One region of the Streptomyces sp. NPDC004667 genome, then DNA from elsewhere that is predicted to be linked to it. Evidence: riboswitches for the same ligand, from Rfam matches in the RefSeq annotation. Region 1 holds a riboswitch; each other region holds the start of a gene.
What was found. Region 1 has a riboswitch for cobalamin ahead of ABZW32_RS26175 (ABC transporter substrate-binding protein). Riboswitches for the same ligand answer to the same signal wherever they lie in the genome.
Positions count from the first base shown of each region.

Region 2: it holds a riboswitch for cobalamin, as region 1 does, so the genes downstream of both, metE (5-methyltetrahydropteroyltriglutamate--homocysteine S-methyltransferase) here and ABZW32_RS26175 (ABC transporter substrate-binding protein) in region 1, are expected to answer to the same signal.
Region 3: it holds a riboswitch for cobalamin, as region 1 does, so the genes downstream of both, ABZW32_RS06225 (acyl-CoA thioesterase) here and ABZW32_RS26175 (ABC transporter substrate-binding protein) in region 1, are expected to answer to the same signal.

Region 1 is NZ_JBEXKC010000053.1:37,903-47,497, reverse strand. It holds gene ABZW32_RS26195 (GMC oxidoreductase) at 1-1,187, opposite strand, end outside; tRNA gene ABZW32_RS26190 (tRNA-Trp) at 1,412-1,485, shown strand; gene ABZW32_RS26185 (hypothetical protein) at 1,565-2,038, opposite strand; gene ABZW32_RS26180 (hypothetical protein) at 2,099-2,242, shown strand; cobalamin riboswitch at 2,800-2,943, shown strand; gene ABZW32_RS26175 (ABC transporter substrate-binding protein) at 2,978-3,979, shown strand; gene ABZW32_RS26170 (iron ABC transporter permease) at 3,976-5,022, shown strand; gene ABZW32_RS26165 (ABC transporter ATP-binding protein) at 5,019-5,849, shown strand; gene ABZW32_RS26160 (MarR family transcriptional regulator) at 6,038-6,466, opposite strand; gene ABZW32_RS26155 (SRPBCC family protein) at 6,466-6,933, opposite strand; gene ABZW32_RS26150 (VOC family protein) at 7,102-7,482, opposite strand; gene ABZW32_RS26145 (N,N-dimethylformamidase beta subunit family domain-containing protein) at 7,623-9,239, opposite strand; gene ABZW32_RS26140 (VOC family protein) at 9,348-9,595, opposite strand, start outside.
Region 2 is NZ_JBEXKC010000016.1:88,212-97,806, reverse strand. It holds gene ABZW32_RS12180 (HoxN/HupN/NixA family nickel/cobalt transporter) at 73-1,161, shown strand; gene metE (5-methyltetrahydropteroyltriglutamate--homocysteine S-methyltransferase) at 1,253-3,577, opposite strand; cobalamin riboswitch at 3,767-3,922, opposite strand; gene ABZW32_RS12170 (GAF domain-containing SpoIIE family protein phosphatase) at 4,374-5,651, shown strand; gene ABZW32_RS12165 (MASE1 domain-containing protein) at 5,759-6,799, shown strand; gene ABZW32_RS12160 (CbtA family protein) at 6,930-7,769, opposite strand; gene ABZW32_RS12155 (CbtB-domain containing protein) at 7,784-8,011, opposite strand; gene ABZW32_RS12150 (enoyl-CoA hydratase) at 8,331-9,104, opposite strand; gene mmsB (3-hydroxyisobutyrate dehydrogenase) at 9,101-9,595, opposite strand, start outside.
Region 3 is NZ_JBEXKC010000007.1:103,598-113,192, forward strand. It holds gene ABZW32_RS06205 (ABC transporter ATP-binding protein) at 1-114, shown strand, start outside; gene ABZW32_RS06210 (ATP-binding cassette domain-containing protein) at 107-904, shown strand; gene ABZW32_RS06215 (TetR/AcrR family transcriptional regulator) at 978-1,625, opposite strand; gene ABZW32_RS06220 (agmatine deiminase family protein) at 1,793-2,956, shown strand; gene ABZW32_RS06225 (acyl-CoA thioesterase) at 3,098-3,532, opposite strand; cobalamin riboswitch at 3,664-3,900, opposite strand; gene ABZW32_RS06230 (SpoIIE family protein phosphatase) at 3,942-6,059, opposite strand; gene ABZW32_RS06235 (bifunctional nitrate reductase/sulfite reductase flavoprotein subunit alpha) at 6,364-9,595, opposite strand, start outside.

The DNA.
Region 1 (9,595 bases):
ATGCCGCCGCAGGGGATGGCGGCCTGGACGTTGCCGGTGGGGTCCCACATGTGGTTGGCCCGGCCGCACATGACGTTGCCGTTGTCGCCCCAGCCCTTGCCGATCTCGTCGTTCAGGTCGGCCAGCGCCCCGGTGGCCTTCAGCTTGACCAGGAGCTTGCTGGTGCCGACGCTGCCCGCCGCGAAGAACACGCGGTCTGCGGTGACGGTCTTGGTGGCGACCACCGCCCCGGTGGTGTCGATCTGTTCCATGCCGACCGCGTAGCCGCCACCGGCCGAGGGGGAGACGGTGGTGACCCGGTGAAGCGGGGAGATGGCGACCTTGCCGGTCGCCCGGGCGGCCGCGAGGTAGGTCTTCTGGAGGGACTTCTTGCCGGCGTTGTTGCCGTAGAGGATCTCGCCGTCGACGGCGGACTTGGGGACGGTGCCGGCGACCTCCTGCTTCATGTAGTCCCAGTCGTAGACGTCCGGGACGAAGACGAAGGGGAAGCCGGAGCGCTGGGCGTGCTTGCGGCCGACCCGGGCGAACTGGTAGCAGTCCACCGTGTCGAACCAGGCAGGGTCGATCAGACCCACGCCGAGCCCGGCGTTGGCGCGCGGGTAGTAGGTGGAGTACATCTCCTCCGCGTCCACCGACGGCAGGATCGCGGCGAAGTTCTGCCGCTTGGGCGTCACCGCCATACCGCCGTTGACCAGGGAACCGCCGCCCACGCCGCGGCCCTGGTAGACGATGATCCCGCCCATCTCCTCGGCATCGAGGATGCCCGTGTACCGCGGGACGTCCTTGTCGATGGGGAAGCCGAGGAAGTTGCTGAGCGGGGCTTTGGTCCTGGTGCGGAGCCAGTACGAACGGTAGTCGGGCTTGGTGGTGTTGGCGAAGATCTTGCCGTCGCTGCCGGGGGTGTCCCAGGCCATGCCCATCTCGATCATGTGCACGTCGACCCCGGCCTGCGCGAGCCGCAGCGCGGCGACGGAGCCGCCGTAGCCGGTACCGATGACGAGGGCCGGGACGTGGGCACCGGAGTCGATCGGCGCGTTCGCGGCGGCCGCCCCGGTGGCGCTTTCCGCTCGGGCCGGGACGGTGTTGACCGCCAGGGCCATGGCTCCAAGAATGGAACCGGTTCCGGTAATGAAGCCGCGGCGTGACACGCCCTTGGACACCTTGCTGTGCAGGCTTTTGTCACTCATTTGATCTTCCTCACTCTCGACGGAGTGAGAACAAGTTCTACTGTCGAATGCCTGCCAAGTCACTACACGCGTCGAGGTAACTTGTGACCGTTTTCGCCTGCTGGGCCTGTTGGGTTCGGGAGCGCGGGGGAAGGTTCCCGCCGGGCCGCCGCGAACTTTCCCCGAGTCGACACCCGAATTCAGTGGATCTTCGCGACCTGCCGTGTCATGGTTGGTCCCACCAAAGGGGTGTAGCTCAGCTGGTCAGAGCAACGGTCTCCAAAACCGTAGGCCGCAGGTTCGAATCCTGCCGCCCCTGCAAGACTCACCTTCACGAACACCGACGAACGCCCAGCGGGAACTTTCTCCCGCTGGGCGTTCGCTGTGTTTCAGGAGCGTCAGCCGTGACTGCCGCCCCGGCGGCCGGGGTTGACGAGGCCGGGCAGGCCGGGCAGGCCGGGCAGGTCGGGCAGGTCGAACAGGGAGTCGATGGAGTAGTCGGCGACCTGCCGGACGGTTTCGTCGTCAGCCCACCAGTGGCCCCACGGGCCGCGGCGGAGGTGCGCGGTCAGCAGGCCGACGGCCGCCGCGGGGAAGACGTCGTTGGCGGGGTGGTCGCCGACGTACAGGTCGGTCTCGTCGAGCCGTTCGCCGCGTCCGGCGGCCTCCCGGGCGGCGTACTCGGCCGCGACGTCGATGTCCGGGCGGAGCAGGCGAATCGCGTCGGCGTTGTCGCGGCCGTCGACGACGACGGCGCCGACCAGCCCGGACAGGGTGTGCCTGGGGACGCCGAGCCAGTCGGCCCAGCCGGCCCGGTGGCGGTCGTCGCGGGTGAGGGTCTCGCCGACGTCGAGCACGACGGTACGGATCATGCGGGCCGGCTTATGAGAGCGCGGACCGGATGGCGGGTGGGGCCCGATATCCTGTGCGACATGATCCCGACCCCTGCCGAAGACCGCGCCGCCGAGCTGAACGAGCGGATCCGCGCGCTCGTCGCGGTCGGGCAGGCGGGCTCCGACGAGTACCAGGCCCTGTTGCGCGAGTGGCTGCGGGCAACTGTCGTAGCCGCGGCCTGAGATCCGGCCGCGGCAAGCCAAGCGAACGGCGGCCTCGTGGTGTTGCGGCGGGCCGTGGACGAGGAGTGCCCCGACGTGCGGCGGCTACGGTCGCCCGAGGCCTGACGGTGCTCCGCCCCGCCGGTCTCTCGTGCCCTGAAGGGCCCGGCGGGGCGGGGCCGTGCAGCTGCAGCCCGCAGCGTCCCCGCAAGTCAGGAACTGCTCGCGGATGATGCGCCCACGCTATCCGCCACCACTGACAACGGGGCCTGACCCGGAACAGCGCACTCCGACCCGCCGGCGGGTCCGGGACGTGGACCGCCGATGTCTGTGCACCGGGCACGCGGCGCCCCTCCCGTGGGGAGCCGGGAGGGGCGCCGGCCCGGGAGGGTCCGGTGGCAGCACCGTAGACCCGCAGGTGGGGGCGACGGTAGGCATATGACAGGGCGGATTGCGGAAAGTGGAACGTCCGCCCCGGTGGTAGGAGCGACTCCTGTCGTCCCCGGGCGTTCGTGCGCCGACCCCGGTGGCGGTCGGCCGCGTTGGATCTGTGGACCCCCGTTCGAGGCAAAGGCGGCATCTGGCACACTTGTGCGGGTTGTCCCGGGCGGCGCAGGACAGGAAACCGGTGCGAATCCGGTGCGGTCCCGCCACTGTGACCGGAGTTCCGCCGACCCGCGGGCCCCGGGAGTCAGACACTGACGCGCCGCCTCTTCACTTCGACCGGGGACGAGGATCCCCCGGAGAGGCCTCGCCATGTCGCGTTCCCGCGCAACCCTGCGCTCAATCGCCGCCCTCGCCTTCCTGGTTCCCCTCGCCGCGTGCGGCGGGCCGGCCGACGGACCCGCCGGTGCGGTCCGGCCCGGCCCCGGAGCGCGGCCCGCGCCCGGGTTCCCGTACACCGTCACCAACTGCGGTGTCACCAGCACCTACCAGGCCCCGCCCGAGCGGGCCGTCACGATGAACCAGCACGCCACCGAGATCATGCTGGCCCTCGGACTGCAGGACCGGATGGTCGGCACGGCCTATCTCGACGACTCCGTGCTCCCCGCCTACCGGCCCGCCTACGACAAGATCAAGGTGCTGGCCGGCGAATACCCCTCCAAGGAGGTGCTCCTCGGAGCCGACCCCGACTTCGTGTACGGCGGTTACGCCAGCGCCTTCGACAAGGGCCAGGGCCGGGACCGTGAAGGGCTGGCCCGGTCCGGCATCGGCTCCCGGCTGAGCGTGGAGTACTGCACCCGGGGCCCGGTCGGCCTCGCCCAGCTGAAGACCGAGATCACCGAGGTCGCCCGGACCTTCGGCGTGCCCGAACGCGGCGCGGCCCTCGTCGAGGACGAGCAACGCCGCGTCGACGCCGTCACCGCGCGGCTGAAGGACGCGCCGAGGCCGCCCGTCTTCGTCTACGACTCCGGTGAGGGCTCCGCCTTCACCTCGGGTGGCAAGGGCATCGGCAACGAAATCGTCACCCTCGCCGGAGGCACGAACGTCTTCGCCGACCTCGACGACACCTTCGGCGACGTGTCCTGGGAGAAGGTCATCGAGCGCAAGCCCGAGGTCGTCCTCATCTACGACTACGGCGGCACCACCGTGGAGTCCAAGAAGCAGCGCCTGTTGAACGACCCGGCGCTGGCGGAGGTTCCCGCGGTCAAGAACCGGCGGTTCGTCGTGCTGCCGCTCTCCTCCGCCGTGCTCGGCGTCCGCGTCGCCGACGCCGTCGAGTCCCTGGGCCGCCAACTGCACCCCGACGCCGCGTGACCCGCGGCCGGACCGCCACCGTCCTCCTGCTCCTCGCCGCCGCGCTGGCGGCGTCGGCGGTGGCGGGGCTCGCCCTGGGCCCCGTACGGATCGCCCCCGGCAAGGTCCTCGACCTGGTCCTCGCCGGACCGGGCGCGCGGGGCGGAGCCTTCGCCTCCATCGTGTGGGACGTCCGCATGCCGCGCGTCCTGCTCGGTGCGGTCGTCGGCGCCGGACTCGCGGTCGCCGGCGCGGTGCTCCAGGCCCTCGTGCGCAACCCGCTCGCCGACCCCTTCCTGCTCGGCGCCTCCTCGGGCGCCTCCGCCGGGGCCGTGCTCGTCATCGTCTTCGGTACGGCCGCCGGTGCGGGCGCCGTCGGCTTCCTGGGCGGGGCCGGGGTGCCGCTCGCCGCGTTCGCCGGGTCGATGGCCGCGCTCGTCACCGTCTACGCCCTGGCCCGGCGCGGCGGCACCATGACCACCGGCCGGCTGATCCTGGCCGGAGTCGCCGTGCAGTACGTGCTCTCCGCGCTGACCAGCCTGGTGCTCGTACTGTCCGCGAGCCCCGACCAGATGCGCTCCGTGCTGTTCTGGACGCTGGGCGGCCTGGGCGGGGCCCGCTGGGACGAACTGGCCCTGCCCGCGGCCGCGCTGTTCGTCGGGACCGGTGTGCTCGTCACCCTGGCCCGGCCCCTCGACCTGCTGCTCGCGGGGGAGGAGGGCGCGCACACCCTCGGGTTGGACACCGGCCGGTTCCGGGCCGCCGCGTTCGTGCTCACCTCCCTCGTGATCGGGGTGCTGGTGGCCTCCAGCGGGGCGATCGGCTTCGTCGGGCTGATGGTTCCGCACGCCGCCCGGATGGTGGTGGGCGCCGGGCACCGCGCCCTGCTGCCCGTCGCCGCTCTGGGCGGGGCCGTGTTCCTGACGCTGGCCGACCTGCTGGCCCGTACGGCGGCCGCGCCCGAGGAGATACCGGTCGGCGTGGTCACCGCACTGGTGGGAGGGCCGTTCTTCCTGTGGATGCTGCGCAGGTCCGGCCGCGGCGAGGGGGTGGTGGGCGGATGACGGGGAGTCCGGTGGAACTCACCGTCGAGGCCGTGCGTTACGAGATCGACGGGCAGCCGCTGCTGCGCGGAGTCGACCTGACCGCCCGGCCGGGGGAGACGGTCGCCGTGGTCGGGCCGAACGGCAGCGGCAAGACCACACTGCTGCGTTGCGTCTACGGCACGCTGCGGCCCACCGCCGGCCGCGTGCTCCTCGACGGGGAGGACGCGGGCCCGATGAGCGTCAAGGAGCGGGCCCGGAAGGTGGCTGCCGTTCCCCAGGACGGCGCCGGCGCCCTGGGCCTGACGGTCCGGGAGGCCGTCGCCATGGGGCGCAGCCCGCACAAGCGGTTCTGGGAACAGGACGGCCCGGGGGACGCACTGCGCGTCGACAGGGCCCTGGAGACGGTCGGCGCGGCCGCCTTCGCGGCTCGGCGCTTCGAGGAACTGTCCGGCGGGGAACGCCAGCGCGCGCTCGTCGCCCGCGCCCTCGTCCAGGAAACGGGCCTCCTCGCCCTGGACGAGCCGACCAACCACCTCGACATCCGCTACCAGCTGGAGGTCCTGGACCTGGTGAGCGGCCTGCCCACGACGAGCCTGCTGGTCCTGCACGACCTCAACCTGGCGGCCTCCTTCTGCGACCGGCTGTACGTCCTGGCGGGCGGCCGGGTGGTCGCGGCGGGGGTGCCGGGCGACGTGCTGACGGAGGACCTGCTGGCCGAGGTCTATGGTGTCCGCACGCGCATCGGCACCCACCCGACCACGGGCGCCCCCAGCATCGTCTATCTCCCCCCGGAACCGCCCGCCGCACGACGGCGACACGCACCGGGCGGAACGGCCGGGCCCTGACGCACGTTCACGTCCCGTGCCGAGGGGGCGCGTCGGCCGGGCGTGACGCCCCCGCCTCCTGCGGGCTCGGACGGGGCGGGTCGAGGTGCGCCCCGCCCGGCCGTGGCAGACCCGGTCAGGGCCGCGCCGGGGCTGGGGCTGGGGCCGGGGCTGGCGCTCGGGGTCGGGTCTGGGGCCGGGGCTTGGGGTCACTCCTCGGGGAGGGCCAGGCGGCGCAGGAGGGGCAGGGCCTCGTCCAGGGGGACGACGCGGAAGAACTCCGCATCGGCGGCCTCGACGGCGGCGATCGCCCGGGGCGCCAGCTCGGCGCCCGCCTCCGTGACCCGGAGCCGTTTGGCCCGGGTGTCGGCCGGGTCGACCTCCCGCTCGACGAGCCCCTTCTGCTCCAGGGCCCGAAGCACCTGGGAGGTCATTTTGACGTCCGTGCCGGCCTGGCGCGCCAGGGCCAGCTGGTTGGGGTGTTCGCCCTGCCCGTTGAGCCACCAGGCACAGGCGAGCAGCACGAACTGCACGTGGGTGAGGCCGATCGGGGCCAGTGCCGCGGCGATGTCGCGCTGCCAGCGCAGCGTGGCGTGCCAGAGCAGGAAGCCGGGGCTGTCGGCGGGCCGCAGCGCCATCAGCCCGCCACCTCGTTCGCCTCGTCCGCCCGGTGCGCCCTGTCCGTATCGGCGGCCTCGGCCAGTCGGGTCAGCGCGGCCATGGTGTCCGGCCAGTCGGCGGTGATGCCCGGTCCGATCTTGGGGCCGGCCTCGTCCGCGCCCGCTCCGGTGATCTCCATCCGGTAGGTCACGCGGATCCGGCCCTGACCGGCCGGGTCGACGCGGTGCAGGGTGCGCAGCAACAGGCCCCCGAACCGGGCCTCGTCGACGAAGAGTTCGTCTTCCACGGCCTCCGCGACGAGCAGCGGGATCGGATCCTCACCGGGCGGGATCATGGTGATGCGGGTGCCGACCGCGAAGGGCCCGTCGATCTCGATCTTCTCGATCTCGGAGTTCCAGTCCGCCCAGCGCTCGACGTCGGCCCACAGGTGCCAGACCGACGAGGCGGTGGCGGTGGTCTCGACGCTGTGCTCGTACGTCCACATGATGCGGTCTCCTTCGACGCCTGATGTTCTGTGCATAGATTATCTTCGCGAAGACTATCTGTCCACAGGCGGCCCGGAGCCCCTCCCGTCCGGACAGGCGGAGGGGCCCGCGGCGCATACTGCGCCGCGGGCCCCTCCTGGTGCCGCGATGTCTCCGCCGGGCCTTGCCTAGCCGCCGTACGGGCGGGTGATGATCTCCATGCCGTGCCCGTCCGGGTCCGGGAAGTAGACCCCGCGCCCGCCGTCGTTGTGGTTGATCTCGCCCGGGTGCTTGCCGTGCGGGTCGGCGAAGTACGGGATGCCCGCGGCCTGGATCTTCTCGAACGCGGCGTCGAACTCCGCCTCCGAGACGAGGAACGCGTAGTGCTGCGCGGTGATGGACTCCGCGGGGATGGTGACGAAGTCGAGGGTGACCCCGTTCGCGGTGGACACCGGGACGAAGGGACCCCACTCGGGGCCGACTTCGAGGTCGAGGATGTGCGCCAGGAATTCGGCGGACTCCCGGTTGTCACGGGAGTGGATGATCGTGTGGTTCAACTGGACCGACATGGGTGAATGCCTCCGCAAGGCATGTCACGGCACCTCCATGCCTCACCCGGTCGGTGACCGACACGCGATGCCGTACTCGTGATCCTAATCAGCCCGTCCGGGCGCAGTCCACCGATTTCGCCGCATGCGGCCCGCAGGCCTCACGGTCCGCCGTACACCTCCTTGACGTTGTCCCGCGCGGGGCGGCTCCGCCCGGCGGGTCCCGTGGCGAAGGCCCGCAGCAGGTTCTCCGTCACCCGCGTGGTCAGCGCGCCGGCGCGGGCGTCCAGGCCGTGGTTGGCGGTGCCGCGGCCGTCGCCCGACGCGTCGAGGGCCTCGACCCAGCGCATCGTGCCCGTCGCGAACACCCCCGCCCCGCCGGGCACGGTGTAGTAGGCCGAGTCCTGGTGGCTGGGCCGTCCCTCGCACACCACCGGGGAGTGGGCCAGGATCTCGATCGGGCGGGGCGTCGGGAAACCGGTGTCGACCTTGTCGTACTCGACGCCGACCAGGTGCGCGAAGCTGTCGCCGGCCTTGACGCCCGTTCCCTCGAACAGCCAGTGGCCCGGGTTCGTGACCACGTACGGGGCATCCACCGGGTACCCGTCGTAGATCACGCCGAGCAGGGAGCTCTCGGGGTCCGCCGCGGGCGGCGAGCGGAAGTCGACCGTGGCCGGATGGCCCCGTTTGAAGCCGGGATCCTGGTCGTAGGAGGACTTGTAGCAGACGACCGTACGGTCCGGGCCCAGGTCCGAGGCCTCCAGCCGGATCCGGCGGAAGCAGCAGTTCGCACCCAGGACCGCGATGTTGGTGCCCGCGTCGCGCGCCGCGGTGAAGTGCGCGCGCTGTTCCGGCGACCAGTACTCGTCGTGGCCGAGCGAGAGCACCGCCGACGCCCCCTCCAGCAGCCGCTTCTCCCGCGCCACATCGGTGGTCGTCGCGTACGCGAGGGGTATCCCGAGCCGCTCCGCCAGCGCGACCAGGGGTGCTTCGTAGACGAGGAACAGCCCCGCGCCGTCGTCGTACTCGTACGGCCGGTCGAAGGTCACGGCGAGCGAACGCGAGGCGTATCCGCCGCTCGGACCGTCGTAGCTGCCGTACCCGCCCCACCGGTTGTACGCCTGCCAGGTCGCCACCGCGTTGACGATCACCGTCCGTCCGGCCGTCGCCGCCGAGCGGACGGTGACCGGCACGAACCGCTGGCCCTCGCCGCCCTGCGCGTCGAGCCTCAGCAGGTAACAGCCTTCGGGCCAGCCCGTGGTGTCGACCGAGGCGGTACGCGGCCACCGGGTGCGGACCATGCGGGTCCCGGGCTCCACCACGTGCTCCGCCTGGCGGCCCCCGGGCAGCGCCTCCGATCGCCACACCAGGCGGGCCCGGGCCCCGCCGTACCAGCCCATCCGGTAGGCGGAGACGGTGAACCGGGGTGCGGTGGTCGACACGTGCAGCCCGAAGGACTCGCCGGGCAGGACCGACACCCGGTCCGCGAAGCCCTCGATGGCGCGGGCCGGACCGGCCTTGGTCACGTGCCAGTCGGCGTTGCCGGGCCGGGCGTTCTCGGCCTTCACATCGAACCCGGCCCCCGGCGCGTGCGCCGACGCGGAGCCGTCCGGCTTCGGCCCCCGGTCCGCCCCGGCTCCCTTCGAGGCGTCACCGTCACCCGTACCGCAGCCGGCCACCGCGCCGATCCCGGCGACCGTGGCCGCCCCCGTCGCCATGGCGAGAAAACGCCGCCGGCCCGCACCCTCGGCGCCGCCGGCTATGTGCTCCTGATCCATGCGGGCACGTTATGTCACGCCCGCCGCCTCCCCGTCACCGCGTCGGACATGCCTCCCGCGGACGGAGCGAGGAGCCGGAACGGGCTCCGGACGAGGATCCGTCCGGGGTCAGCTCGTGACGTGGAACTCGTTCCCGCCGGCGTCGAGGAACTCGCCCGGTTCCCGGTCGCGATGGGTGACCTCCAGTCGCAGTCTGTTCCGTCCCGCCTTGGGCGCCGCAGGCGGCCCCATCACCAGGGAGACCGGGCTGGTGGGTGTGCGACGGAGCCGGACGCCCCAGTCGTGGGACTCGACCGCGTGCCAGTCGGCCCCGGCCTGCCAGAAGGCCGGCTGCGCGCGGCGGTCCTCCTCGTCGA
Region 2 (9,595 bases), on a different contig from region 1:
TACGAGGAAGGTCGTCCGCCCGTGGTCACCACGTCCGCCCCCCGGGGCCGCATCCGTCGCATCCGCCACTCCATGAGCCGCAAGGAATGGACGAGCCTGGGCGGGATGGCCGCCTTCATCCTGGCGCTCCACGTCATCGGCTGGTTCACGCTCGTCGCGATCGTGACCCCGGAGCACTACAGCATCGGCGCCCAGACCTTCGGCATCGGGATCGGCGTGACCGCGTACACCCTCGGGATGCGCCACGCCTTCGACGCCGACCACATCGCGGCCATCGACAACACCACCCGCAAGCTGATGAACGACGGACAGCGCCCGCTCTCGGTGGGCTTCTGGTTCTCCCTCGGCCACTCCACGATCGTCTTCGGCCTGGCCGTCCTGCTCTCCCTCGGGATCAAAGCGCTGGCCGGGCCGGTCCGCGACGACAACTCCGAGCTCCACGACGTCACCGGGCTCATCGGAACCAGCGTCTCGGCGACGTTCCTCTACGTGATCGCCGCGATCAACCTCGTCATCCTGGCCGGCATCTGGCAGGTCTTCCGGAAGATGCGCTCGGGCCGGTACGACGAGGCGACCCTGGAGAAGCACCTGGACAACCGCGGCTTCATGAACCGGCTCCTCGGCCGCACCATGAAGTCGATCACCAAGCCGTGGCAGATGTACCCGCTCGGACTCCTCTTCGGCCTCGGCTTCGACACCGCCACCGAGATCGCCCTGCTCGTCCTCGCCGGTTCCGGCGCCGCATCCGGACTGCCCTGGTACGCGATCCTCTGCCTGCCGGTCCTCTTCGCCGCGGGGATGTCCCTGCTCGACACCATCGACGGCTCGTTCATGAACTTCGCCTACGGCTGGGCCTTCTCCAAGCCGGTCCGCAAGGTCTACTACAACCTCACCATCACCGGGCTGTCGGTCGCCGTCGCCCTGATCATCGGCACCGTCGAGATCCTCGGCCTCCTCGCCGAGAAGCTCGACCTGCACGGCCCGTTCTGGGACTGGGCCGGCGGTCTCGACCTGAACACCATCGGCTTCGTCATCGTCGGCCTGTTCTTCGTCACCTGGATCCTCGCCCTGGTGACGTGGAAGTACGGCCGCATCGAAGAGAAGTGGACCGCCCACCTCCTGCCCGCCGGCGAGGCGGCCGGGCCGGGGGAAGCCGAGTAGGCAGGGTCCGGGCTCGCCTTGTTCCTTGAGCGTGGGGGCAGGGCAGGGCCGGGGCGGACACCCGACGGGTGTCCGCCCCGGACCCACCGGATCAGGAGCCGTCGGTCGTGAGATTCGCTCGGACCTCACGCGCGGCCGCGACGAGGTTCTCCAGGGAGGCGCGGGTTTCGGGCCAGCCGCGGGTCTTCAGGCCGCAGTCGGGGTTGACCCAGAGCCGTTCGGCCGGGATGGCCGCGAGTCCCTTGCGGAGCAGCGCGGCCGCCTCCTCGGCGCCGGGAACGCGCGGGGAGTGGATGTCCCAGACGCCGGGACCGGCCTCGCGGGGGTAGCCGTGCGCGGCCAGCTCGTCGGCGACCTGCATGTGGGAACGGGCGGCCTCCAGGCTGATGACGTCGGCGTCGAGGTCGTCGATGGCCTGGACGATGTCGCCGAACTCCGCGTAGCACATGTGGGTGTGGATCTGGGTGTCCGGCCGGACACCGCTGGTGGTGAGCCGGAAGGACTCGGTGGCCCAGGCGAGGTACTCCGCGTGGTCGGCGGCCCGCAGCGGGAGGGTCTCGCGCAGGGCCGGCTCGTCGACCTGGATGACGGAGGTGCCGATGGCCTCCAGGTCGTTCACCTCGTCGCGCAGGGCGAGGGCCACCTGGCGGGCGGTGTCCCCGAGGGGCTGGTCGTCGCGTACGAAGGACCAGGCGAGCATGGTGACCGGGCCGGTCAGCATGCCCTTGACCGGCTTGGCCGTCCGCGACTGGGCGTACGAGGTCCAGCGCACGGTCATCGGCGCGGGGCGGGAGACGTCCCCGGCCAGGACCGGCGGGCGGACGTAGCGGGTGCCGTAGGACTGCACCCAGCCGTGCCGGGTGGCGACGTAGCCGGTGAGCTGCTCGGCGAAGTACTGCACCATGTCGTTTCGTTCGGGTTCGCCGTGCACCAGGACGTCGATCCCGGCCGCCTCCTGGAAGGAGAGGACCCGGCGGATCTCGTCCTTGATCCGCTCCTCGTAGCCGGCCGTGTCGATCCGGCCGGCCCGCAGGTCGGCGCGGGCGAGGCGCAGCTCGTCGGTCTGCGGGAACGAGCCGATGGTGGTCGTCGGCAGGAGCGGCAGGCCCAGGTGGGCGCGCTGGGCGGCGGTGCGCTGCGCGTAGGGCTGTGCCCGGCGCGCGTCGGCGTCGCCGATGGCGGCGGTCCGGGCCCGGACGGAGGGGTCGTGGGTGAGGGCGGAGGCCGCGCGGGAAGCCAGGTCGGCCCGGTTCGCGGCGAGTTCGGCGGCGATCGTGTCGGTGCCCTGGGCGAGGCCGCGGGCGAGGGTGGTGATCTCGGCGGTCTTCTGCCGGGCGAAGGCGAGCCAGCGCCGGATCTGTGGGTCGATGTCACGCTCGGCCGAGGCGTCCAGCGGGACGTGCAGCAGCGAGCAGGAGGCGGCGACGTCGACCCGGCCGGCGAGGCCCAGCAGGGTCCCGAGGGTGGCCAGGGACTTCCGGTAGTCGTTGATCCAGATGTTGCGGCCGTTGACCACCCCCGCCACGAGCCGCTTGCCGGGCAGTCCGCCGACGGCCGCGAGGTCGGCGAGGTTCGCGGCGCCGGCGTCGGTGAAGTCCAGCGCGAGGCCCTCGACGGGGGCGGCGGCGAGCACCTGGAGGGCGCCGCCGAGCCGGCCGAAGTACGAGGCGACCAGCAGCTTCGGGCGGTCGATGGCCGCCCCCAGCTCGCGGTAGGCGCGGGCGGCGGCGTTCAGGTCGGCCGGGGTGCGGTCCTGGACCAGGGCCGGTTCGTCCAGCTGGACCCACTCGGCGCCGGCGGCGCGCAGATCGGCGAGGACCCGGGCGTAGACGGGCAGCAGCCGGTCGAGCAGGGTGATCGGCCGGAAGTCGGCGGCCACGCCCGGGGCGGGCTTGGCCAGCAGGAGGTAGGTGACGGGGCCGACGAGGACGGGGCGGGCCGTGTGTCCGAGCGTGAGGGCCTCCTTCAGCTCGGCGACCTGCTTCGTGGAGTCGGCGGTGAAGTCGGTGTCGGGGCCGAGCTCGGGGACCAGGTAGTGGTAGTTCGTGTCGAACCACTTGGTCATTTCGAGCGGGGCGACGTCCCGGGTGCCGCGGGCCATCGCGAAGAGGCCGTCGAGGGCGTCGGCGGCGACCGCCGTCCGGTGCCGCCCGGGGACGGCGCCGACCATCACACTGGTGTCCAGGACGTGGTCGTAGTACGAGAAATCGCCGGTCGGCACCTCGTGGATGCCTGCCTCGGTCAGCTGCCGCCAGTTCGTGCGGCGGAGGTCGGCCGCGGTCTGCCGGAGGGCGTCGGCGGTGACGCGGCCCTTCCAGTAGCCCTCGACGGCCTTCTTCAGTTCGCGGTTCTGACCCTGACGGGGGTAGCCGTACACGGTGGCTCGTGCTGCCGCTGCCGCGTGCTTCGCTGTCACGGAACTCTCCTTCGCGAGATGTGTCCAGAACATCCCGGAGACGGGACGCGGACGCGAAGGGACGACAGAACGCGCGGTACGCGTTGCGGGAAGAGAACACCGCACGCGCCGCTCGCCGTGTACGCCGACCCGCCCACGAGGTCACCGGGACATCCGCCCGCGGAATACGTCCGCGTGCGGGCAACGGGCAGGTCTTCGGACTCGCGGGCACGCCTGCCGGTCTCCCGGCGGGCACCTACTGGCCGTCGCTTCCCAGGACCGTTGTCCGGTCCCAGTGCGTATGACGGCGGTCGTTCCCGCTCACCGCTGCGGGGCAGTCCCGGATTCCCACCGGGTTCCCTCTTACGACGCATCCCGCCTGGCGGACGGGGCGAACCAGCTGCACCGGCCACCCTAGGACGGAAGATCGCCCAGCGGCGAGTCCCGTCCATCATCCGGATGGTGAAACGAGACACGGCGGGGCGCGAGCACGCCGATCGCGTGCGACATGCCGCCTTCGGCGCAATACCCGGTGCCGCGCCGTCGGCGGGCCATCCTGTGGGCCGTTGCACGGTCGTGTCAGGAGTCCGTGGGTGTACCGATCGCTTGAGCGGCGTGATGACCGGATCCGGCGCGAGCACCGGGCGGGCACCGGGGACGCGGGAAGAGCACCGGCTCGCGCGCATGCCGCCGCGGTGGCGTCCGGCGCCCGGTGCGGTGGGCGGGAGCAGACGTCCGTGTCCCGGTCCACCGGGCGATCGTGATGGCGGGCGGCAGGGAGTGGGAGCGGGCCGGGCGACCGCCCAAATCCGACCCGTTGCTGCGTCTGGAAGCCGAGCTGGGCCGGATCGAAGAGCGGCTGCAGGCCCTGGCCGCGGCGCGGGCCCGGATCGAGGGCCTGCTGGGCGCGGTGGTGGCCATCACCCGGGAGGTGGAGCTGCCGGCGGTGCTGAACCGCATCGTGACCACCGCCATGGAGCTGGTCGGCGCCCGCTTCGGGGCACTGGGCGTACTGGACGAATCAGGCGAGCGGCTGGCGCGGTTCATCGCAGTCGGCCTCTCCGAGGAGGAACGGGCGGTCCTGGCCGACGTCGGGTTCCCCCGTGGCCTGGGCGTACTCGGATACCTGATCCGCCACCCCGAGCCGCTGCGGGTGGACGACATCTCCGCCCATCCGTCCTCGGTCGGGTTCCCGCCCGGCCACCCACGGATGAGCACGCTCCTCGGCGTCGCCATCAGCGTCCGCGGCGAGACCTACGGAGACCTCTACCTGTCCGAGCGCAGTGACGGGCGGGCCTTCGACGCCCACGACGAGAACATGGTCGTCGCCCTCGCCGGCGCCGCCGGCATCGCGATCGACAACGTCCGCCTCCTCGAACGGGTCCGGGCCTCTTCCGAACAGTTCCAGCGGCTCCTGCTGCCCACGCTGCCCGACCTGGGACCCTTCACCGCCGCCGCCATCTACCGGCCCGCCGCCGAGCCCAACCCCCTCGGCGGGGACTGGTACGACGCCATCCCCCTGCCCGACGGCGCCGTGGCGCTCGTCATCGGCGACGTGGTCGGCCACGATCTGCACGCGGCCGCGGTCATGGCCTCCACCCGCAACATGCTGCGCTCCCTGCTGTTCGAACTGGGCGGTCCGCCCAGCGCGGTCCTCACCCAGCTCGACCGGACCCTGCAGGCCATCACCGACAACCCGGTCACCACCACCGGCCTGGCGCGCATCGAACCCGCGGGGGGCGGCTGGAGGATGCTCTGGAGCACCGCGGGCCATGTCCCCCCGCTGCTGATCACTCCCGGAGCCCGGCCCCGCTACCTCTTCGGCGAACCCGGACTGCCACTGAACGTCGACAGCGAGCAGCGGCGCCCGGACCACACCCACCCGCTGCCCCCCGGCACCACGGTGGTCCTGTTCACCGACGGCCTCGTCGAACACCCCGGCCGCCCCATCGACGAGAGCCTGGACGCACTGGCCGAGCTCGCCGCCGCGCACGCCTCCCTGCCCCTGCAGGACTTCGTACGGGCGCTGGCCGACGGGCATCCCAGTGACGGGCACGACGACATGGCCGTACTCGCCCTGCGCATCCCGGGCTGAAGCCGCCGGCGGGCATCGGGGACGCGTGCGGGTGGCCGCGTGGCGGAGCCCGCAGGGGTGCAAGATGGACAGATCAGCGAGGGACGAGAGCAGGGACAGAACTCCCGATGACCGACGCGTGGCGCCACAGGCTTCGGAGCGCCGGCGCGACGGCCCTGCAGAGCGGAGCCGTCGCCGCGCTGTACTACGCCGGGGGCGAGCTCGGGCTGCTCCAGCAGCTCGTGCGCGGTCAGGTGTCACCGCTGTGGCCCCCCACCGGGATCGCCCTGGCCGGTCTGCTCCTGCTCGGCCCCCGGATCTGGCCGGGTATCGCGCTCGGAGCGTTCCTGGTCAACCTCTCACCCGGGCCGTCGCTCACCGTCATCCTGGCCATCACGGCGGGTAACACCCTCGGATCCCTGTCCTCCTACGCGCTCCTTCGCCTCGTCGGCTTCCGCACCCGGATGAACCGATTGCGGGACGCGCTCGCCCTGGTCTTCCTCGGCGCGTTCGCCGGCATGCTCATCAGCGCGACCGTGGGGATCGGTACCCTGCACCTGGCCGGCGCACTGCCCATGGGCGGGTTCTGGCCCTCGTGGTGGGTCTGGTGGACCGGCGACGCGATGGGCGTCCTGCTGGTCACGCCGGTCCTGCTCGTCCTCAGCTCCGCGCGCCGGCCGAAGGGCGTGGCGCCGTCGCGGTGGGCGGAAGCCCTGCTGCTCGTGGCCGCCACGATCGCCGTCGGCGTCCTCGAAGCCTCTCCCGCACCTCTGCTCTTCCTCGCCTTCCCCCTGCTGACCTGGGCGGCCTTCCGCTTCCAGCTGGCCGGAGCCGCACCGTGCGCGCTGGCCGCGTCCACCTTCGCGATCTACGCCGCCACGCACCGGACCGGCCCCTTCGCGGGCCAGACCCTCCTCACCTCCATGGTCTCGCTGCAGGCGTTCAACGGCGCCGCCGCGCTGACCGCGCTGCTGCTCTCGGCGGTCGTCACCGAGCGGAACCAGACCCTGGAAAGGGTCGAACGGGCTTGCGGCCGGCTGGCCGAGATGGTCGCGAGGACCGCGCCGGACACCGACAGCCTGCCGACGGTCGCTCGCGAGCGTGGGCACGAGTACGGGTACGAGAACGACGACGAGGGAGAGGGCGACGGCGACGGCGGACGACGGTGACGCCCGCCGCACGTACTGGACGTACCGCTCGACACCGCGGAGCCGCGAGACGCCGAGCCGGAAGACCCGGAGCCCTGCCGCCCCGGACTTCCGGGGCGGCAGGGCTCTGGGGGTGGGTGCGGTACGCCGGTCAGCCGAGGGCCGACGCCGACTGCGGCGCCGCCGCCGCACCGGCGGGATCCGTGCGGTGGGCCAGGAGTCGCTGGGCGAGGACGCCGAAGACGATCCCGAACACCACCCACATCACGACCTGGACGGTCACCGACGCGACCCGGAAGTCCCACAGCAGGGCCGCGGGGAACTCCGGCTTCACGGCGTCCGTGTTGTCGGGGAGGACCAGGAAGGCCAGCGCGGTGGCGACGACGAAGCCCGCCCCGGCGGTCAGGGTGGCGTTCCAGTTGCCCAGGCGCGGCGCCAGGCGCCGTCCCGCGATGATCGCGCCGACGCCGAGCAGGACGCTGAGCAGGATCATCAGGAAGAACAGCGTGGTGCGCTGTCCGATGGTGTCCGGGTTGCCGACGGCCGGCGGGCTGGCCGGGTACTTCAGGAACGGCACCAGGTAGACCAGTGCGAACGCGCCCGCCGCGGTGAGGGCGGCGGTGGCCCGGGGGCTGAACCCGCCGACGCGGCCCAGGACGAAGGAGAACGCGAGGGAGGCGATGCCGCCCAGCGCGACCCCGTAGACCAGGACGCCGGTGGCGAGGCCGAAGGTGGACTGGACGGGCCGGCTGACGAGCTCTTCCTCCTCCTCGGCGGCGGGGGCCGCCTCGGCTCCGCCGTGACCGGCGTGGCCGGCGGCGTGGCCGGCCGCCGGAGCGGCTTCCTTGGCGGCCGAGGCCTCTTCGACGGCGATGGACCCCCGGACGGAGGGCTCACCGACCACGTAGGCGACGGCGAAGGCGAACAGACCGGCGATCAGGCCCGCGAGCATGCCGCGGACCAGCAGACCTCTGACAGTGGAGGCATACATGGTGCGTGTGCCTCTCAGTGGCAGGGGAAGCCGAGCAGGTGTCGGCCGTCGTGCACCCACTCGTGCACGCCCGCGCCGGAGAACACGGCGGTGGCGCCCTGCTCCGCGCCGACGAAGTACAGGGCCACGAGCATCAGGAGACCGACGAAGAGCGCCCAGGGCAGGACCGCGCGCACGGGCAGCGGAGCAGAGGGCGAGAGAGCGGGGGTGGGCATGGCAGCGGAAGCGACGGCCTGGGCCATGGTGGAACCTCCTCGGGGAACTACGCGTCCCATGTGGTGGTGCGGAACGACGGTCCGAGGGTCTGACTTGCCGCGGCCGACACCCCCGGGGGAGCGCGGACGCAGCACACAGTGGCGCGACCATGCCGGATTCACACCGGACTTCCGTCTCGCCGTCGTCGCTATGTGCAGATGTCGGCGTGACGCTACCGCCTGCGGCCGGTCCGGCCAAGCGGATGAGTTCCTGATCACAGCGGAGCCCCGCGCGCGGGACGGCGCGGCGGCCCCATCCGCCGTCCGGGGGAGGGCCGTCGGGCCGTCCCCGGACGGCGGATCGCGCTCAGCCGTGGGTGAAGTGCGGCGGGCGCTTGTCCACGAAGGCGGACATGCCCTCCTTCTGGTCGGCGGTGGCGAACACCGCGTGGAAGAGGCGGCGTTCGAAGCGGACGCCTTCGGCGAGGGTGGTCTCGAAGGCGCGGTTCACGGCCTCCTTGGCCATCATCGCGACCGGCTTGGACATCTCGGCGACGGTCGTGGCCACGGCCAGGGCCTCGTCGAGCAGTTCCCCGGCGGGGACGACCCGGGAGACCAGCCCGGCGCGTTCGGCCTCTTCGGCGCCCATGGTGCGCCCGGTCAGGCACAGTTCCATCGCCTTGGCCTTGCCGACGGCCCGGGTGAGGCGCTGGGAGCCGCCGATTCCGGGGATGACGCCCAGCCTGATCTCGGGCTGCCCGAACTTCGCGGTGTCGGCGGCGAGGAGGATGTCGCAGAGCATGGCCAGTTCGCAGCCCCCGCCCAGGGCGTATCCGGCGACCGCGGCGAGGGTGGGGGTGCGGACCTCGCCGAGCCGGTCCCAGGCCGTGAACCAGTCCGTGAGGTACATCTCCACGTAGCTCCGCGGGCGCATCTCCTTGATGTCGGCGCCCGCGGCGAAGGCCTTGGCGGAGCCGGTGAGGACGATGCAGCCGATGTCCGGGTCCCGGTCCAGTTCCTCCACGGCGGCCACGACCTCCGTCATCACCTGGAGGTTGAGCGCGTTGAGGGCCTCGGGCCGGTCGAGGGTGAGGACGGCGACGCGGCCCTTGCGTTCCAACAGGATGGTCTCGTAGGTCATGCGGGGGTTCCGTTCTGGGGTCGCAGGGAGCGGACGATGGCCGAGAAGTCCAGGCTGGCCCCGTCGCCCTCGGCGAACGCGGCGTACATTTCGGCGGCCTTGAGGCCCAGCGGCGCGTCCACTCCGCCGGCCCGCAGGGCGTTCGCGGCGAGCCCGAGGTCCTTGGCCATGAGGGGTGCGGCGAAGCCGGGGCGGTAGTCGCGGTTGGCCGGGCTGGTGGGCACCGGGCCGGGGACGGGGCAGTTGACGGTGAGGGCCCAGCACTGGCCGGAGGCGGTGGAGGAGACGTCGTAGAGGGCCTGGTGGTCCAGGCCGAGGCTCTCCGCGAGGACGAAGGCCTCGCTGACCCCGATCATGGAGATCGCGAGGATCATGTTGTTGCAGATCTTCGCGGCCTGCCCGGCGCCGGGCCCGCCGCAGTGCACGGCCTTCTTGCCCATGGCGTCGAGCAGCGGCCCGGCGGCGGCGAACTCCCGTGCTCCACCGCCCGC
Region 3 (9,595 bases), on a different contig from region 1:
ACGGAGGTCTGCGACGAGCGGGCTCCGCTGCCGACCCCGGCTCCCGGCCGGCCGGACCACAGCGCCGCCTGCCACCACAGCGACCAGCTCGAAGGGAGCGTCGTCGATGCCTGAGAACGTACTGGAGGTCACGGGGCTGCGCCGCTCCTTCGGCGCCGTCCGCGCCGTGGACGACGTGTCCTTCAGCCTCCCGCAGGGGGGATCGCTGGGCATCGTCGGCGAGTCCGGCTCAGGCAAGACGACCACCGCCCGGATCGTCGTCGGCCTGGAGCGCGCCGACGAGGGCGAGATCCTGGTCCGGGGTCGGCCACGGGGCGGGCAGCCGCGCGGCCGGGCGGCGCGGCTGGCCCGCGCCCGTGAGATCCAGATGGTCTTCCAGGACCCGTACCTCTCCCTGGACCCGCGCACCAGCGTCGAGGCGGTCCTGCGCGAAACCCTGGGCCTGCACTTCCCCGGACGCGACCACACCCCGCGGGTACGGGAACTGCTCGACCAGGTCGGTCTGGGCACCCGGGCCGCCGACGCGCTCCCGCGCAACCTCTCCGGCGGCCAGCGCCAGCGCGTCGCCATCGCACGGGCCCTCGCCGTCGAACCGGCCGTGCTCATCCTGGACGAGGCGGTCGCCGCGCTCGACGTCTCCGTCCAGGCGCAGATCCTCAACCTGCTGGCCGACATCCGGGAGCAGACCGGGATCGGCTTCCTCTTCATCACCCACGACCTCGGGGTCGTCCGGTGCGTCACCGACGAGATCGTCGTGATGCGGCACGGGGCCGTCGTCGAACAGGGGAGCACCGAGGAGGTGCTCTCGGCGCCGACCCATCCGTACACCCGGCTGCTCCTGGAGTCCGTGCCGCGGCCGGGGTGGGATCCGGAGGCCATCGCGGCGGCCCGACGGGCGCTGTAGGAGAGCGCCACCCGGGCGCAGCGGGCCCGCTCCCGGCCGGGCGGCTCCGGGCCGGGCCCCGCGCCCGGTCCGGTCAGACGCCGGGCCGGGCGCCGGCCGCGATCGTACGGATCAGGGTGCGCAGCACCGGACCGGGATCCACCTCGGAGCCCAGTGACTCCGCGGCGGCCAGGCCGTCCACGGCCGCGGCCACCGCCTCGCCCAGCGGGCGGGGGTCGACGCCGCCGCCCCGCTCGTCGGCCAGCACCCCGAACAGCGTGACGAAACAGCCGCGCCAGCGCGAGTACTCGGCTTCCAGGGCCTCCCGGACCCGCGCGTCGTTGAGGGCGTGCCAGTGCAACGCCGAATGGAGGTGGGAGAGTTCCGCGCCCTCGGGCCGGGACAGCAGCTCCAGCACCCGTTCGGAACGCCGCTCGAACGAGCCCTCCCCGGAGACGGCCGCCTCCAGGGGGTGGATCCACTCCGGACGGATGTCCGCGATGACCGCCAGGACGAGATCGGTCCGGTCCTGGAAGTGGTAGTGGCACATCCCGTGCGACACGCCGCACAGCGCCGCCACGTTGCGGGTGGTGAAGCGTTCGCTCATGCCTCCGGCGAGGAGGGTCCGCGCGGCGGCGATCAGCCGTGCCCGGGTCTGCTCGCCCTTCGCGGAGACCCGGGGCCGTCCCGCGCGGACGGGGGGCGTGGTCGGGGCCGGGGAGCCCTGTGCGGAAGGTGCCATGGCGTCACTCTAACGAGGCTCCAGCACCCGACCTGGGGCTTTTCCCGATCCTCCGGAACGACCTTGTCCAAACTATTGACCGAGCGCTTGGCCAGTTTTACGTTTCCGGTCAACCCCGCTGCCAGGCGGGGGAGTTGGCATCCCCGGCATCCCCCAAGGAGACCCCCATGAGCGACAACGCATTCCGCCCGCCCGCCCGGGGCATGGACCGGCGCCGGTTCCTGGCCGCCGCCGGTCTCACCGCCGCGGCCGGCGCGGCCGCCGCGCTGACCGCGGCCGACGGACGGGCCTCGGCGGCGCCCCGCCCCGCCCGCGCGGCGGCGGGAGCGTTCAGCGTGCCGATCGAGGACGTCCGCCACACCCGCACCTGGATGGCCTGGCCGGACAGCACCTCCATCTGGGGCAGCAGCCTCAGCGGGGTCCAGTCGGACATCGCGCTCATCGCCCGCACCATCGCCAAGTACGAGCCGGTCTACATGTGCGCCAACTCCGGCAGCGCCGCCAGGGCCCGCCAGCTGTGCGGCTCGACGGTCACCGTCGTCACCACCATCCCCGTGGACGACTGCTGGATGCGCGACAGCGGCCCGGTCTTCCGTACCGACGGCGCCGGCGGACTGGACGCGGTCGGGCTGAACTTCAACGGCTGGGGCAACAAGCAGACCCACTCCAAGGACGCCCTGGTCGCCGGGCGGATCGCCTCCTACGTCGGCGTCCCGTTCACCGCCGCCGGCCTGGTGGGGGAGGGCGGCGCGGTCGAACAGGACGGCGCCGGCACCCTGATGGCGACCCGCAGCAGCCTGGTCAACCGCAACCGCAACCCCAACGCGTCGCAGGCGCAGATCGAAGCCGCGCTGTGCGCCGCCTACGGCGCCTCCAAGGTGATCTGGTTCGACGGAGTGACCGGCCAGGACATCACGGACGACCACGTCGACGCCACCTCGCGCTTCCTCGCCCCCGGCAAGGCCCTCGTCCAGATGCCGCTGGCCTCGGACAACGACGCCTACGCCAAGGACGCGCGCCAGCAGTTCCAGGTCCTGTCCGGGGCGACCACCGCGGGCGGCGCCCGCATGACCGCCGAGAAGCTCCAGGGCCCCGACTACAACCTGATCCGCTCCACCAACCGGGACTTCCTCGCCTCCTACGCCAACTACTACGTGTGCAACGGCGCCGTCATCAGCGGCCAGTTCGGCGACACCCAGGCCGACGCGGCGGCCCGGGCCACGCTGACGCGCCTGTTCCCGGGCCGCGTCGTCGAACGGCTCAACATCGACCGCCTCGGCACCGGTGGCGGCGGCATCCACTGCGTCACCCAGCAGCAGCCGGTGCCGTAACGGCCCCACCGCCCGACGGAGCGCGGCGCCCGGCCCGCATCCCCGCGGCCGGGCACCGCGCTCACGCGTCCGCGCGGCCGCCGCGGAGACCGGGGTCCCGGCGGAGCGGATCGCGGTGGGCGCGGGGCCCGGCTCGCCCCGCTACCCCTCCAGCAGGCCCGGGACCCGGCGCGGCCGCCCGTCGGCGTCGATGGCGACGAAGGTCAGGCGGGCGGTGGCGACTTCGGTGGCCGGGCTGGTCGTCGCGTTCCAGCGTTCCGCGGTGACCCGTACCGCGACCGTCATGGAGGTCCGGCCGGCGCGGTCCAGTGCGGCGTGGACGGTGAGGAGGTCGCCCGCGCGGGCGGGAGCCAGGAAGGTCATGCGGTCCACGGACACCGTCACGGCGGGACCGTCGGCATGGCGGCCCGCGGAGGCGGCGGCCGCGTCGTCGATCAGCTTCATGACCACACCGCCGTGGATGGTCCCGTAGAGGTTGGTGTCGTGCTCGCTCATGATGTGGGCGAGGGTGACACGGGAGTCGGCCGACGCCTTGTGGGCCCGGGTGCCTGTGCCTGTGGTGATGTCCGCGGTCACGGAACTCTCCTTCGCGAGTCGTGCGGATGCGGTCCCGACGGGCCGGACGCGGACGCGCAGGAGCGGCGGGCCGCGCGAGGCGCCCGCTGCCGCCGGCCCGCCCACGAGGCCATCGGGATCTCCGTACGCGGTCTTCGCGTACGGGCAGCGGCAGGTCTTCGGACTCACGGGCACACCTGCCGGCACTCCTGCTTCCGCCGGCGGGCACCTACTGGCCGTCGCTTCCCAGGACCGTTGTCCGGTCCCAGTGCGTATGACGGCGGTCGTTCCCGCTCACCGCTGCGGGGCAGTCCCGGATTCCCACCGGGTTCCCTCTTGCGACGCATCCCGCCTGGCGGACGGGGCGAACCAGCTGCCCTCACACCTTAGGGGCGTCGCCGCGCCCCGTGTACGGCGCCCCGGGCGCCGTTCAGTGCGGGGCCGCCCCGGTGGTGGGCGGGTGGGGGAGTACCCGCGCGATGACGAGGGCCACGTCGTCGTCGGCGTCACGGTGACGCAGGGCGGTCAGGAGCCGGTCGCAGGTCGCCTCCGGGGGGAGACCCGGATCGGCGAGGAGGCTGAGGAGCAGGTCGAGGCGGTCGTCCAGGGCCTCGTCACGGGTTTCGACGAGACCGTCGGTGTAGAGGACCAGCCGGTCACCGGGCAGCAGGTCGAGGACGGTGGACGTGAACCCGGCGTCACCGAGGCCGCCCGTGCCGAGCGGCACGCCGGCCGGAAGGTCGGCCAGCGCGGGCGCCCGCCCCGACCTGACGACGACTGGGGGCGGGTGGCCGGCGAGGGCGACCCGGCAGCGCGAGCGGTGCGGGTCCCAGGTGGCGTAGACGCAGGTCGCCATGGTCCCGTCCAGCTCGGCGGTGATGTGGTCGAGGTGGCGCAGGACCCGTGCCGGGTCGAGACCGAGGTCCGCCAGGGTTCGGGTGGCCGTGCGCAGTTGACCCATGGTGGCGGCGGCGTGGACACCGTGTCCCATCACGTCGCCGACCACGAGGGCGGTCTTGTCCCCGGGCTGGCGGATCGCGTCGAACCAGTCGCCGCCGATCCCGCTCGCCGCCACCGCGGGCTGGTAGCGGTAGGCGATCTGGAGACCGGCCGCCCGCGGCGGGGGGTGCGGCAGGAGGTGGCGTTGCAGGGTCAGGGCGGTGTCGGTGGCGTGCTGGTACCAGCGGGCGTTGTCGATGGCGATGGCGGCGCGGGTGGCCAGCTCGCCGGCCAGGGTGGCGTCGTCGTGGTCGAAGGGGACCGGATTGCGGGTGCGCAGGAGGCCGACGGCACCGAGGACCTGGCCGCGGGCGGTCAGCGGTACGGCCAGGTAGGAGTGCGCGCCCTCCCGGTCGAGGAGGTCCGCGGCGGCCCCGTCGCGCGCGATGTGCGCCAGGTCCGCGCCGGTGACCCGCGGCACCAGGACGGGACGCCCTGTGCTCACGCAGCGGGCGACCAGGCGCTCGGCCGGATACGTGGTGCGCTCGCCGACCGGGTCCGCGGCGCGGACGGCGTCCGTCCCGTAGGACGTCGCCACCGCGAGGGGCACGAAGAGCGCCTGCCCCGTCCGGGGGCCGGGCGCCGTGGCCGCGCCGCCCTCCAGGACGGAGTCGAGGACGTCGACCGAGGCGAGGTCGGCCAGGTCGGCCACCACGAGGCCGGCCAGCTCGCGGGCCGTGCGCTCCACGTCCAGGGTGGTGCCGACGGTCACCGACGCCCGGGCGATGAGGCCGAGGCGCCGGCGGGCCTCGGCGGCCTCCTTGGCCGCGCGGTGGCTGTCGGTGACGTCCACGACCACCAGGGCGACACCGATCACCCTCCCGCCCGGGTCCTCCAGCCGGTAGTACGAGCCCGACCAGGCATGCTCGTGGTCCGGGTCCGCGGGTGTGCGCCCCGTGCCGTACTGGTCCAGCAGCGGTACGCCGGTGTCCAGGACCCGGCGCATGGAGGCCTCGATCGTGTCGGTGTCCAGGAACGGCAGTGCCTCGTGGGGCGTACGGCCCAGAAGCTCCTCGGCGGGCAGGCCGTTGATCCGCTCCAGCATCGGGTTGACCAGCACGTACCGCAGGCCCGCGTCCAGCACCGCCAGCCCGAGCGGGGACTGCGCCACCAGCGGCACGGACAGCGCCAGGTCGCGCTCCACGCCCCGCAGAACGGTCTCGTCGCAGGCGATCCCCAGTGCGTACACGCCGCCGTGCTCGTCCTGCAACCGCATGTTGCGGAACTCCACCAGCCGCGAGGAGCCGTCCTTGTGCCGCACGGGGAAGACGCCCGCCCAGGCGCCGCCACCCGCCATGACCTTGGCGAACAGCTCCAGCACCAGGTCGACGTGCTCATCGGCGACCAGCAGCTCGGCCGCGTGGCGGCCCAGCGCGTCCTCGGCCGACCAGCCGAAGAGGTCCTGTGCCTGTGGGCTCCACAGCGTGATCCGCCCCTCGGCGTCCAGGACCACGGCGGCCACGCTCAGCACGTCCAGCAGGCCGCCGGCCTCGGAGGGAACCACTCCCACGGGGCCGTGACCGGCCCGCGACGCCTCGGACGTGACCATGACCGGACCTCCTTCGCCCGCTGCGGCAGGTCCCGGACCCGGCGACCCGGTCCGCACTCGCCCGTCGGCCCCATCCTCCTCCCGCCCGCCCCGCACGACATCCTCTACCGGCGGCTGCCCGACGGACCGGCCCCGGACCGCCCGTCATCGTGCGAGCGACTCCGCACCACCCCCGGGGCCCGGCGGCTGCGGGGCGGCAGCCGGGGGTGAGGTCCTCGTTCCGCACCATTGACGCGGGTCCCGCCCGTCGAACGCGGTCCGGTCGCGGGGCGCGGGCGCACGGAGGCGGCCCGGGCGGGGCCGGTCAGTAGACGTCGCGGACGTAGCGTTTGTCGCCGGCCATCTGCCGGACGTACGCGGCGGCCGCATCCTCGTCCATGCCGCCGTGCGCCGCGACGATCTCGTGCAGGGCCCGGTCCACGTCCTTGGCCATCCGGCCGGCGTCGCCGCACACGTAGAAGTGCGCGCCGTCCCGCAGCCACCGCCACAGACGCGGGCCGTGCTCGCGCATCCGGTCCTGTACGTAGATCTTGTTGCGCTGATCGCGCGAGAAGGCGACGTCGAGCCGGTCGAGGTGGCCGGAGGAGCGGAAGGCCGCGAGCGTCTCACGGTGGTAGAAGTCGGTGGCCTCGCGCTGCTCGCCGAAGAACAGCCAGTTGGGGCCGGTGTGCCCCTTCGCCAGGCGGTCTTCGAGGAACCCGATGAACGGTGCGACCCCGGTACCCGGGCCGACCATGATCATGGGTGTGGCGGATCCGGCGGGCGGGCGGAAGTGCGGCGATCGCTGGACGAACACCTGCACGGGACCGTCGTCGGCGCAGTCCGCCAGATAGGTGGAGCAGACGCCCATGCGGTCCCGGCCCCTGTCGTTGGTGTAGCGGACGACGGACACCGTCAGGCGGACCTCCCCCGGGTGCGCGAGCGGGCTGGAGGCGATGGAGTACAGGCGGGGCTGGAGCCGTTTGAGGACGCCGGTCCACTCGGCGGTGGAGGCCCGGACGGGGAAGGCGCCGATGACGTCGGCGGCCTGCCGTCCCCAGCTCCATTTGGCCAGCTCGCCCTTGTTGTCCGGGCGCAGCAGCCGTTGGAGGTCCCGCTCCCCGGTGCGGGCGGCGACGAACCTGAGGAGTTCCGGGGTGATGCGGGCGATGTCGAAGCGGGTCCGCAGGGCCTCGCGGAGGGGGAGGTGCGCACCGTCCGGGAAGGCGACGCCCTCGTCGGGGTCGAGGCCGGTGAGGGCGAGCCATTCCGCCACGAGGCCCGAGCCGTTGGCCGGCCAGACGCCGAGTGCGTCTCCGGGCTGGTAGGCGAGCTCGCCGTCGCGGGTGTCGAAGGCGAACTGCCGCACCTCCTTCTGTGATCCGGGCAGACTGAGCAGCCGGTTCCCGATCAGCAGGGTCGCGAACGGAGCGGCTTTGGAGTAGCTGCCGGACGCGGCGGGCCGCACGGCGGCCGGTGCGGCCACGGACCCCGTCGGCGCAGGCGCCGCCGCACCTGTGGTGACGACCGCCGCGGAGGCGGCGGATGCCGTCGCCGGCTGCCGGTCGGCCGAGGCGTCGAGGGCGGCGGTGACCCGGTCGAGCCACTGCCCGGAGGCTTCGTCGTGGTCGGGTTCGCAGTCGGTGCGGGGGTGCAGGCGGGTGGCGCCGAGTTCCGCGAGGCGTTCGTCCAGGCGGCGGCCGTGGCCGCAGAAGTCGTCGTAGCCGGAGTCGCCGAACGCCAGCACGGCGTAGCGCAGGCCGTCCAGCCGGGCGGCGTCGGGGGCGGCGAGCCCCTGCCAGAAGCCGGTGCCGTTGTCGGGACTGTCGCCGTCGCCGAAGGTGCTGGTGACGATCAGCAGGTCGCTGTCGGGAGTGAGCTGCGCGGGGGTGACGTCGGCCATGGAGAGCAGGGCCGGGGCGTGGCCGGTCTCGGTGAGGCGGGCGGCCGCGCCGGCGGCGAACTCCTCGGCGTTGCCGGTCTGCGAGGCCCACAGCACGATGAGCTTCCGGGCCGTGACGCCTTCGGGGGAGGCGGGGGCGGAGGGCGTGGTGGCCGTGTCCGCGCGGGAGAACATGCCGGCCAGCACGCCGTCCACCCACCGCGCGGTCGCCGGGGCGAAGGGCGCGGCCGCCGGCAGTACCGGGACGCCGCCGGGCGGTGCCAGGGCGACGCCCGACAGGTATCCGGAGAGGTACGTGCGCTCCGGCTCCTCCAGGGCCGGTCCGGTGAGGTCGGTGAGGCCGAAGAGGGCGGCGAGGGCGGACACGGCCGTGGCCGTGCCTCCGGCCCGCGACTGCTGCGCCGGAACGGGCGCGACGGAGGGTATGGAGGGGATGAAGGGGACGGACGGGGTGGCGGGTGCGGGCACGGCGACGGCCTCCTCGGGCTCCCTGGCGGCCACCACGCGCAGCGCCACGGCGCAGGCCTTGAACTCGGGCTGGAACGAGACCGGGTCGACGGCGTCGTTGGTCACGGCGTTGATGCTGAGGTACTCCCCGAACAGGTCGTTCCAGTGGAACGGCGCGAAGCAGTTCCCCGGACGTACGCGGTCGGTGACGACGGCGGGCAGGACGGCGCGACCGCGCCGGGAGGCGACCTCGATGTGGTCCCCGTCCTCGGCACCCATCGCGGCGGCGTCCTCGGGATGGAGCTCGATGAACGGCCCCGGGTTCAGCTTGTTGAGCCTGGCCACCTTGCCGGTCTTGGTGAGGGTGTGCCACTGGTGCTGCAGACGGCCGGTGTTCAGCACGAACGGATGCTCGTCGTCGGGGAGTTCGGAGGCGGGCAGGTGGGGACGCCCGAAGAACCGGGCGCGGCCGGTGGCCGTGGGGAAGGCCAGCCGGGGCCGGGTCCCGTCCGCGCGTTCCAGGAGGCTCTGGCTGACGCCGTCGTTGAGGTAGCGGATCGGGTTGCGGTCGTCGCCGTCCTCGGACGGGGCCGGCCACTGGACGGGGGTCGCGCGCAGGCGACGGTATCCGACGCCGCGCAGGTCCCAGCCGGTCTTCGGGTTCCAGGCCTGCTTGAGCTCGTCGAAGACCTCCTCGGCGCTCGCGTGGGCGAAGGCTTCGGTGAAGCCCATCGCGCGGGCGACGCGGGCGATCAGCTGCCAGTCCGGCAGCGCCTGCCCGGGCGGATCGACGACGCCCTGGACGAGGGTGAGGTTCCGCTCCGAGTTGACCATGACGCCGTCGGACTCCGCCCACAGCGTGGCGGGCAGCACCACGTCGGCGTACGCGTTCGTCTCCGTCTCGGCGAACACGTCCTGGGTGATGACCAGGTCGGCGGCCTCCAGGCCGGCGATGACGGACGCGCGGTTGGCGACCGAGGCGACCGGGTTGGTGCACATGATCCAGCACGCCTTGATGTCGCCGGCGGCCATCCGCTCGAACATCTCCACCGTCCCGCGCCCCACCTCGGTGCGCAGCGTTCCGGCCTCGATGCCCCACAGCTCCTCGACGAAGGCGCGCTCCTCGTCCACGAGGACGGACCGCTGGCCGGGCAGCCCCGGGCCCATGTAGCCCATCTCCCGGCCGCCCATCGCGTTCGGCTGGCCG